DNA from 2 places in the Streptomyces sp. NPDC033174 genome. Region 2 is predicted to be linked to the other one. Evidence: riboswitches for the same ligand, from Rfam matches in the RefSeq annotation. Region 2 holds a riboswitch; the other holds the start of a gene.
The links. Region 2 has a riboswitch for cyclic di-AMP ahead of ACZ5VC_RS22340 (M23 family metallopeptidase). Riboswitches for the same ligand answer to the same signal wherever they lie in the genome.

Region 1 (4,449 bases), on a different contig from region 2:
GGGAGCGGCGGGCCTGTCTGCGGGTCTGGGAGCGGTAGACGCGGGCCGCGGTCTGCTCGCCGAGCAGCCGGATCCTGGTCGCGGTGGAGAACCGGTCCCGGTTCTTCCCGGCCATCGCTCGCCTCCCCTGTCACGTGGTACGTCCCCGGACACGGTACGGGACCATGGCCGGGGACGTACGGAGACTTGCGCTTCCCCGGGGCCCGAGGGCCCGGGGGATCAGGCTGCGGTGATCAGCCCTTGAAGCGCGGGAAGGCGGAGCGGCCCGCGTACACCGCGGCGTCGTCGAGGATCTCCTCGATGCGCAGCAGCTGGTTGTACTTGGCGACGCGCTCGGAGCGGGCCGGGGCGCCGGTCTTGATCTGGCCGCAGTTGGTGGCGACGGCGAGGTCGGCGATGGTGACGTCCTCGGTCTCACCGGAGCGGTGGGACATCATGCACTTGAAGCCGTTGCGCTGGGCCATCTCGACGGCGTCCAGGGTCTCGGTCAGCGAGCCGATCTGGTTCACCTTGACCAGCAGGGCGTTGGCCGAGTTCTCCTCGATGCCGCGGGCGAGGCGCTCGGGGTTCGTGACGAACAGGTCGTCACCGACGAGCTGCACCTTGGCGCCCAGCTTCTCGGTGATGGCCTTCCAGCCGGCCCAGTCGTCCTCGAACAGCGGGTCCTCGATGGAGACGAGCGGGTACGCGGAGACGAGCTCCTCGTAGTACTCGGTCATCTCGGCGGCCGAGCGGGACTGGCCCTCGAACTGGTACTTGCCGTCCTTGTAGAACTCGGAGGCGGCGCAGTCGAGCGCGAGCGCGATGTCCTTGCCCGGGGCGTAGCCGGCTTCCTTGATGGCCTCGAGGATGAGGTCGAGCGCGGCGCGGTTCGACTCCAGGTTCGGGGCGAAGCCGCCCTCGTCGCCGAGGCCGGTGGACAGGCCCTTGCGCTTCAGGACGGCCTTGAGGGTGTGGTAGACCTCGGTGCCCCAGCGCAGCGCCTCGGAGAACGACTCGGCACCGATCGGCGCGATCATGAACTCCTGGATGTCCACGTTGGAGTCGGCGTGCGAGCCGCCGTTCAGGATGTTCATCATCGGAACAGGCAGCAGGTGCGCGTTCGGGCCGCCGAGGTAGCGGAAGAGCGGGAGGTCGGACGCCTCGGAGGCGGCGTGCGCGACGGCGAGGGAGACGCCGAGGATGGCGTTGGCGCCGAGCGAGGCCTTGTTGTCGGTGGCGTCCAGGTCGAACATCGCCTGGTCGATCAGGCGCTGCTCGGTGGCGTCGTAGCCGACGAGCTCCGGGCCGATCTGCTCGATGACGGCGAGGACGGCCTTCTCGACACCCTTGCCCTGGTAGCGGCTCTGGTCACCGTCGCGGAGCTCGATGGCCTCGAACGCTCCGGTGGAGGCGCCGGACGGAACTGCAGCACGGCCGGTGCTGCCATCGTCGAGGCCCACCTCGACCTCGACCGTGGGGTTGCCTCGGGAGTCCAGGATTTCCCGGGCTACGACGACGTCGATGGACGGCACGAGCATCTCCTTCTGGGATGTGAAGCTAGATGTGACGCATGCGGTGCAGGGTCTCTTTGGCCTTGCGACAAGAGCCTAACCGGCTCCGGGGCCCAGGCCAGCCGGGCGCCCGGACCGTGGGACGAAAAAGGACCCAAGGGCCTGCTTTGCGGGGCAAACGACACAAGTTCTACTGGGCGGTAACCGCGCAGGCCGTGCCCTGGACGCGGGAAACCCCGGCCCGGCGCGTACGGGGGAAGGGCGCGCCGGACCGGGGTGGTCACTACGGGGCCGTCGTGGAACAGGCCCTTACTTGAGGTGCAGCTGCTGACCCGGGTAGATGAGGTCGGCGTCCGCGACGATGTCCTTGTTCAGCTCGAAGAGCTTCGCCCAGCCGCCCTTGACGTGCTTCGCCTCGGCGATGGTGCTCAGGGTGTCGCCACCCTTGACCTTGTACTCGCCATCACCCTTCTTGACCTTCTTGCCGGTCGGGGTGGTGACGGTCTTCTTCGCCTCGGCCTTGGGGGCGGTGCGCTGCTGGCTGCGGGTGGTCGGCTGCTCGGCCTTGCGCTCGGGCTGCTTCGGCTGGGCGGCCGGAGCGGGCTCGGCGGAGCCGGAGTCGTTCGAGGCGCCGGACAGGCCCACGCCGCAGCTCGGCCAGGCACCCTTGCCCTGGCTCGCCAGCACCTTCTCGGCGACGGCTATCTGCTGCGACTTGGAGGCCTGGTCCGCGGAGGAGGCGTAGGCGGTGCCGCCGTACGCGGCCCAGGTGGAGGACGAGAACTGCAGACCGCCGTAGTAGCCGTTGCCCGTGTTGATGGACCAGTTGCCGCCCGACTCGCACTGGGCGACGGTGTCCCACTCGGAGGTGGTGGCGGCGGAGGCGGCGTTTGCGCCCAGCAGCGGGGCGGCGACCGCGGCACCGGTGATGCCGGCGAACGCGGCGAAACGGACGGCCTTGGACGGGCGGCGGTGCTTGTTCTTGCCGGAAAGCAGCATGGAGTTGTTCCCCTCACCGACGCCTGCGAGGTGAGCTGTCGGGTTCGGGCTGGTGGTGCCCGGTCGCGTGTCCGCGACTTCACCCCAAGCCGGTCCTCTGGTCGTCTGTCTCAACGACCGGGCCCGGCGTTTACCTTGGGTCCCCCGCTCCTGCCTTCGGCGCATGACGCGACGACTGTTCCCCTCGACCGGCGGCAGGACTCGGCGTTCCGGTCGGTGGGGCCCGCGATGGCGAGCGGTGACGACCGTAAACACAGACCCGCCTCAAGTTCAAAGACGGACATCAGGGGCAATCCCGCCCTACTTACCTTCCCTCGCGCGGCATTTGCGCAGGTGAGGCAGGGAAGAGCGGGACTTCACGGCCAAGGGGCGCCAGTTGGGGCAAAGAGACTCATGTCTCAGTTGAACAGAAGCGGACATAGGCGCCCGAACTACCCCTGCTTCGCTCCCAGATCGAGGCTCTGGCCGGGGAGGATGAGGTCCGGATCGCCGCCCACGGTCTGCCGGTTGGCGTCGTACAGGGCGGGCCAGCCGCCGGCGACGTCCTGCTCCTCCGCGATGGCGGAGAGATTGTCGCCGGGCTGGACGGTGTACACGGCCGGGCCCTTGTCCGCATTGCCGCCCTTGCCCGCCTCGGCCGGTTCGGTGCCGCCAGGATTCGTGCCCGTATCACCCGTAACACCCGCATCCGGGAGGTTGGATGCGTCTCGGGTGGAAACGTCACCTCGTGAGGCGTGTTGTCCGTTGTCGCGCTCATCGATGGAATTGCCCGCATCGGCACCCGTGGACCCGGTCGTCTCCTCGGGGGAGGGTGCGCCGCGGTGCTTGCCGGTGCCGGCGTCGGGGGTCCGTCCGGTCCCGGAAGGCGCGGGAGCGCCGGGGGTGAGCGACTCGACGGGCTGCGACGGCTCCGTACCGGGGGCCGGCGTGACGGGCGCGGTGGGGTCGGTGGGGAGGAGGGGCGTCGTGGGGGTCGGCGGGGTGGCGGGCGCGGTGGGTGTCGCGGTCCCGGCGGACCCCGGCTCGTCACCCGGGTCGACACCCGGCGTGGTGCCGTCGTTCGTGAGCCCCGCTATCCCGGCACAGGTGGCCCATGCCGCGGCACCCTGCGCGGCCAGCGCCTTCTCGGCGACCGCGATCTGCTGGGACCGGCTGGCGAGGTCGGCGCGCGGGGCGTAGTCCGTACCGCCGAAGCGCTCCCAGGTGGCCTGGGTGAACTGGAGGCCGCCGTACATTCCGTTGCCGAAGTCGGCACTCCACATCCCGCCGGACTCGCACTCGGCGACCCGGTCCCAGGTGGCGGCGTCGGCGGCGGACGCGGAGCCCGCCCCGAGCAGAGGGATGGCGATGGCCGATCCGGTCACCCCTGCCGCGACGATGAGGGCGGGGGCCTGGCGAGGTCGGCGGTGCCGTCCGTTCCCGGAGCGCATACGGGTTGCCTTCCGTGTGACTGGTGTGACTCGGTTGAGATTGACGGTGAACGTAGCGGCATTCGAACGTCAGTCACAAGTCGATGCAGAGGAGATCACATAAAAGTCACAGTCTTGACGACCCGTCAGTTCTGGCGGGGTGTGAACTCCACCGGAAGCGTGCGCAGTCCACGCATGATGAGCCCCCCACGCCAGCGCAAATCGGCCGGATCGACCGCAAGCCGCACATCGGGCAGCCGGGTCAACAGCGTGGCGAGCGCGGTCTGTCCCTCGAGCCGGGCGAGGGGCGCGCCGAGGCAGTAGTGGATGCCGTGCCCGTAGCCGAGGTGCTGGTTGTCACGCCTGGACAGATCGAGGGTGTCGGGCTCGTCGAAGCGGGCGGGGTCTCGGTCGGCGGCGGCGAGCACCACAAGTACCGGATCCCCAGCGGCGATTCGCTCCCCCGCGAGCGTGATGTCCTCGGTCGCGAAGCGCCATGTCGCGAGCTCCACGGGTCCGTCGTAACGCAGGAGTTCCTCCACCCCCGT
Region 2 (4,449 bases):
CGTCGGCAGCCCTCGCTGCCCATGCTGCTCGCCCTTGCCCGCATCTACGGCACCACGGTGTCCGAACTGCTCGGGGAGGTGCCGCCCGAGCGGGATCCCATCGTCCGCGCGGGGAGCGCCGAGCCCGCCGAGGCGGACGGATGGATCTACCACCAGGCCGGCGGGCCCGGACGGGCCATGCAGGCGCTGCGTGTCCAGGTCCCGTACGCCACCCGGGACGACCTGGTCCGTGTCCACCCGGGGGAGGAGTGGCTCCACGTACTGGAAGGCCGGGTGCGTCTCGCCCTGGGCGACGCCGTGCATGTCCTCGAGCCGGGGGACAGCGCGCACTTCGACTCGCTCACCCCGCACCGGATCGGCGCCGCCACGCGCGGCGGCGCCGAGCTGCTCTTCGTCCACACCCTGCTGCAGAGTCCCGCCGCCGAGCTGTGCCTCGGTGGCGGAGCCCCTCGCCGCTGACCCGCCCTCGCCGCCGCCGTCCTCACGAAAAGGACCCTCGAATGTCCGACAAATCAGCATCCGTACCGTCCACCGAGGAGAAGAAGTTCCCCCGGGGGCTGGTCATCCGCCTCTTCGCCTACCTGGTCGCCGGACACCTCTTCGCGGCGTTCCTCTATCTGCTGTTCCTGCTCGGCGGTCAGAACCAGTAGGGCCGGTTCCCCGCCGGTTCTGGGCTCCCGCTAGTCCTGGAGGAGGGCGAAGCGCAGCCGCTCGCGGGTCTCCGGGGCGAGCTTGAGGCCCTCGGAGAGGTACCGCTCGACGCTGCCCCAGTTCGTCTCGATGGTGTCGAAGGCGGCGGAGAGGTACTCCGCGCGCGCGTCGAAGAGGGGGCCGAGCAGTTCCATGACCTCCGGGGACATGGCCTCGGCCGACGTGCTGCTGCGGCGGACCTTGTAACGGCGGTGGGGGTCGTTGGACTTGAGGTAGTCCGTCTCGATCGCCTCGCGCTCGACGCCGACCGCGAGCAGGGACACGGCGATGGAGAGGCCCGCACGGTCCTTGCCGGCCGCGCAGTGCATCAGCGCGGGGACGCTGTCCTCGGCCATGGCGTGCAGGACACGGCTGTGCTCGGCGGTGCGGTCCGTGATGATCTCGCGGTACGTCCGCGTCATGCGGGCGGCGGCCTTGCCGTCGCCGAGGAGGGAGCGCAGCTGGGCGAGGTCGCCACCGCTGACCATCTTCCAGAACTCCTTGCCGTCCGCAGGGTCGTTGAGCGGGATGTTCACGTTCCGTACGCCGGGCAGGGCGACGTCCGGGCCCTCCACCTTCTGGTCGGCGGCGTTGCGGAAGTCGAAGATCGTGTGCAGCCCGAGACCGGCGAGGAAGGCCGCGTCGTCATCGGTGGCGTGGGCCAGATGCCCGCTGCGGAAGAGCCGCCCGTACCGCACGGTCCGCCCGTCCACGGTCGGCAGCCCGCCCACGTCCCGGAAATTCCGGACTCCGGTCAGCTCGGGTTCGGTCGACGGGACCTGCGGCAGCTGCTGCGTCACGAGAGCTCCTGAGGTGTTCTGCCGTCGGCGCTGATCGCCGACGCGGCGCGGCCTCGACGATACGACATCGGTTCCTGAGGCAATCATCTCGGCGGGAGCCTTCCGACACACCGGTTCCTGAGGAACTGGCGGCAATCGGTAGAACATTTGCTGTTGAGTGCAATGCGCATGGAATGACTGTTCTGTCCGTATTAAGTGATTCGAGATGACGTGCCCCGGTAATGCGGGAGATGGGTGCGGGCACGTGAGCAGCGTCATAAACGTGACAGTCCGTGGCGGAACTCGGAAGTCGAATTCCTTGCTCACAACGGAGATCGATGATCCGGAGTCGACGGAGTGTGACCGGAATTCAGCGCCGATATCACAGCGCCCATTGCCGAATGAATGCGATGGCTTGTTAGCGCCGAGCGGCTCGTCTACGGTCACCGTCAATCCGGATGGACCGCCGAATCCTGCCACCGTCCGGAATTCACACCCACCCACGTGTGGCAGGAGCGGGGGACCCAGGTAAGAACGCCGATTCCGGATTTCCGGAGGCGGCTCGGGGTTAAGGCGCGCCACAGCGCGACCGGGCATCTCCAGCCCGAACCCGACAGCTCACCTCGCAGGCGCCGGAGAGGAATTCGCCATGCCCGCGAAGGGTAAGCATCGCCGTCCCAAGGTCAACCCGATCACGCGTGGATTCGTCGCAGCCGGAACGGGTGGCGCCGTCGTCGCTCTGCCGCTCATCGGCGCGACCGGAGCGCACGCCGCCGAGGCGAGCGCCCCGGCCGTGACGCAGGGGACCACCGTCGCCGCCGCCGCGAAGTCCGCGGCACAGCAGGCTGCCGCGCAGTCCGCCAAGGCCGCACCGAAGACGTACTCCGTCGTCGCCGGTGACTGCCTCTCGACGATCGCCGCGGACCACCACCTCGCCGGTGGCTGGAAGAAGCTCTACCAGGACAACCGCCAGGTCGTCGGCGAGAACCCCTCGCTGATCATCCCCGGCATGAAGCTCACGCTGGGCGCGAAGTCCACCGCCAAGGCCAAGCCCGCGCACAAGGCGGCCCCCAAGGCCGCACCGAAGGCGGCTCCCAAGGCGGCCCCCAAGGCCGACGACTCGACGCGCAGCTCCCGCAGCAGTGACCGCGCGTCCGCCCCGTCGACCTCGACCCCGGCGTCCACTCCGGACTCCACGTCGGCCTCCGGCTTCACCGCCCCGGTCAGCGGCCCGAGCGTCACCACCCCGTACCACGCCTCCGGCTCGATGTGGTCCTCCGGCTACCACACCGGCGTCGACTTCGCGGCCTCCACCGGCACGACCGTCAAGGCCGTCGGCCCGGGCACCGTCGTCTCCGCCGGATGGGGCGGCGCGTACGGCAACGAGATCGTCATCCAGCACACCGACGGCAGCTACTCGCAGTACGGCCACCTCTCGTCCCTCTCGGTCTCCTCCGGCCAGAGCGTCACCGGCGGACAGGAGATCGGCCTCTCCGGCTCCACCGGCAACTCCTCCGGCCCGCACCTGCACTTCGAGATCCGTACGGGTCCGGGCTACGGCTCCGACATCGACCCGCTCGCGTACCTGCGTCAGCACGGCGTCTCCATCTGACCCGGCGCACCGCGCGAATCCCGTACCGAGGCCCGGCACTTCTGTGCCGGGCCTCGGTCTATTCCGGCTTGGGCGAATCTTGACCGGTGGCATATGTCACGCCCCGTCAACCACTCCTTACGGTCGCGTAGGTCACATCCGTAAGGGAAGGATGTGGTCCCGTGGCAGACCGTTCGAGAGCAATAGACAGTGGCACAGGCGTATTCGGTTCGTACGCGGCGATCGGCGACAGCTTTACCGAAGGGGTGGGGGACCCGGGGCCCGGGGGAATGTACGTCGGCTGGGCGGACCGCCTCGCGGTTCTCCTCGCCGACCGGCTTCCGGAGCAGGACCACGACGGCTTCCGCTACGCCAACCTCGCCGTACGCGGACGCCTCCTCGACCAGATCGTCGAGGAGCAGGTCCCCCGGGCGAAGGAACTCGCCCCCGATCTGGTGACCTTCTGCGCGGGCGGCAACGACATCATCCGGCCCGGCACCGATCCCGACGAGGTCGCCGAACGCTTCGAGCGCGCCGTCGCCGACCTCACCTCGGCCGTGGGCACCGTGATGGTCACGACCGGTTTCGACACACGCGGTGTGACCCTGCTGCGTCATCTCCGCGGCAAGATCGCCACGTACAACGGCCATGTGCGTGCCGTCGCCGACCGGTACGGATGCCCCGTCCTCGACCTGTGGTCCCTCAAGTCCATTCAGGACAGGCGGGCTTGGGACAACGACCGGCTGCACCTGTCGGCCGAGGGCCATACCCGGGTCGCCCTGCGCGCCGGCCAGGTCCTGGGCCTCGAGGTGCCCGCCGACCCCGACCAGCCGTGGCCGCCGCTGCCTCCCCGGGGTGCCCTCGAAGTGCGCCGCGACGACATCCAGTGGGCGCGCGAGTATCTGGTGCCCTGGATCGGCCGCAGGCTCCGCGGCGAATCGTCCGGCGACCACGTCGAGCCGAAGCGCCCCGATCTGCTGCCGCTGTGACCTCGGGGGCCCGGCGGGGCGCGGACCGCCGGGCCGCAGGGCGCCGGGGCTCGCGCCACGGCGGCTCGGGCCGCTCGGGCTCGAGCCACCGGAGCCCATGCTCTCGGGCTCCTGCCACCGGAGCTCAGGCTCTCGGGTTCGCGCCACCCCCCCGGGCTCAGGAGCTCTCGGGCTCCTGCCACCAGAGCTCCAGGCGCGGGCTCGCGTCGCCGGGGCGGGCGACGGCCCGCCCCGGGCGCGGCAGTCTCAGTGCGAACCAGCGCCGGCCGCCTCAGGGACGCCACCGGTCCCACTGGTCCCACCGTTCGCGCTGGTTCCACCGGCCTCGGCGACCCCACCCCTTGTGGGGGCCTCGCCGATCTCGCAGTGGTCCTTGAAGCCCTGGCTCGTCAGCCCCAGC

Region 1: another riboswitch for cyclic di-AMP. It lies ahead of ACZ5VC_RS20220 (transglycosylase family protein); the one in region 2 lies ahead of ACZ5VC_RS22340 (M23 family metallopeptidase).

What each region holds. Positions count from the first base shown of each region.
Region 1 is NZ_JBVIPQ010000006.1:90,231-94,679, forward strand. Features, by position in the region: gene ACZ5VC_RS20210 (FtsB family cell division protein) at 1-115, opposite strand, end outside; gene eno (phosphopyruvate hydratase) at 234-1,520, opposite strand; gene ACZ5VC_RS20220 (transglycosylase family protein) at 1,803-2,492, opposite strand; cyclic di-AMP (ydaO/yuaA leader) riboswitch at 2,498-2,664, opposite strand; gene ACZ5VC_RS20225 (transglycosylase family protein) at 2,924-3,922, opposite strand; gene ACZ5VC_RS20230 (cytochrome P450 family protein) at 4,048-4,449, opposite strand, start outside.
Region 2 is NZ_JBVIPQ010000007.1:57,408-61,856, forward strand. Features, by position in the region: gene ACZ5VC_RS22325 (helix-turn-helix domain-containing protein) at 1-459, shown strand, start outside; gene ACZ5VC_RS22330 (DUF6126 family protein) at 501-650, shown strand; gene ACZ5VC_RS22335 (tyrosine-protein phosphatase) at 681-1,490, opposite strand; cyclic di-AMP (ydaO/yuaA leader) riboswitch at 1,957-2,116, shown strand; gene ACZ5VC_RS22340 (M23 family metallopeptidase) at 2,119-3,081, shown strand; gene ACZ5VC_RS22345 (SGNH/GDSL hydrolase family protein) at 3,243-4,049, shown strand; gene ACZ5VC_RS22350 (carboxymuconolactone decarboxylase family protein) at 4,296-4,449, opposite strand, start outside.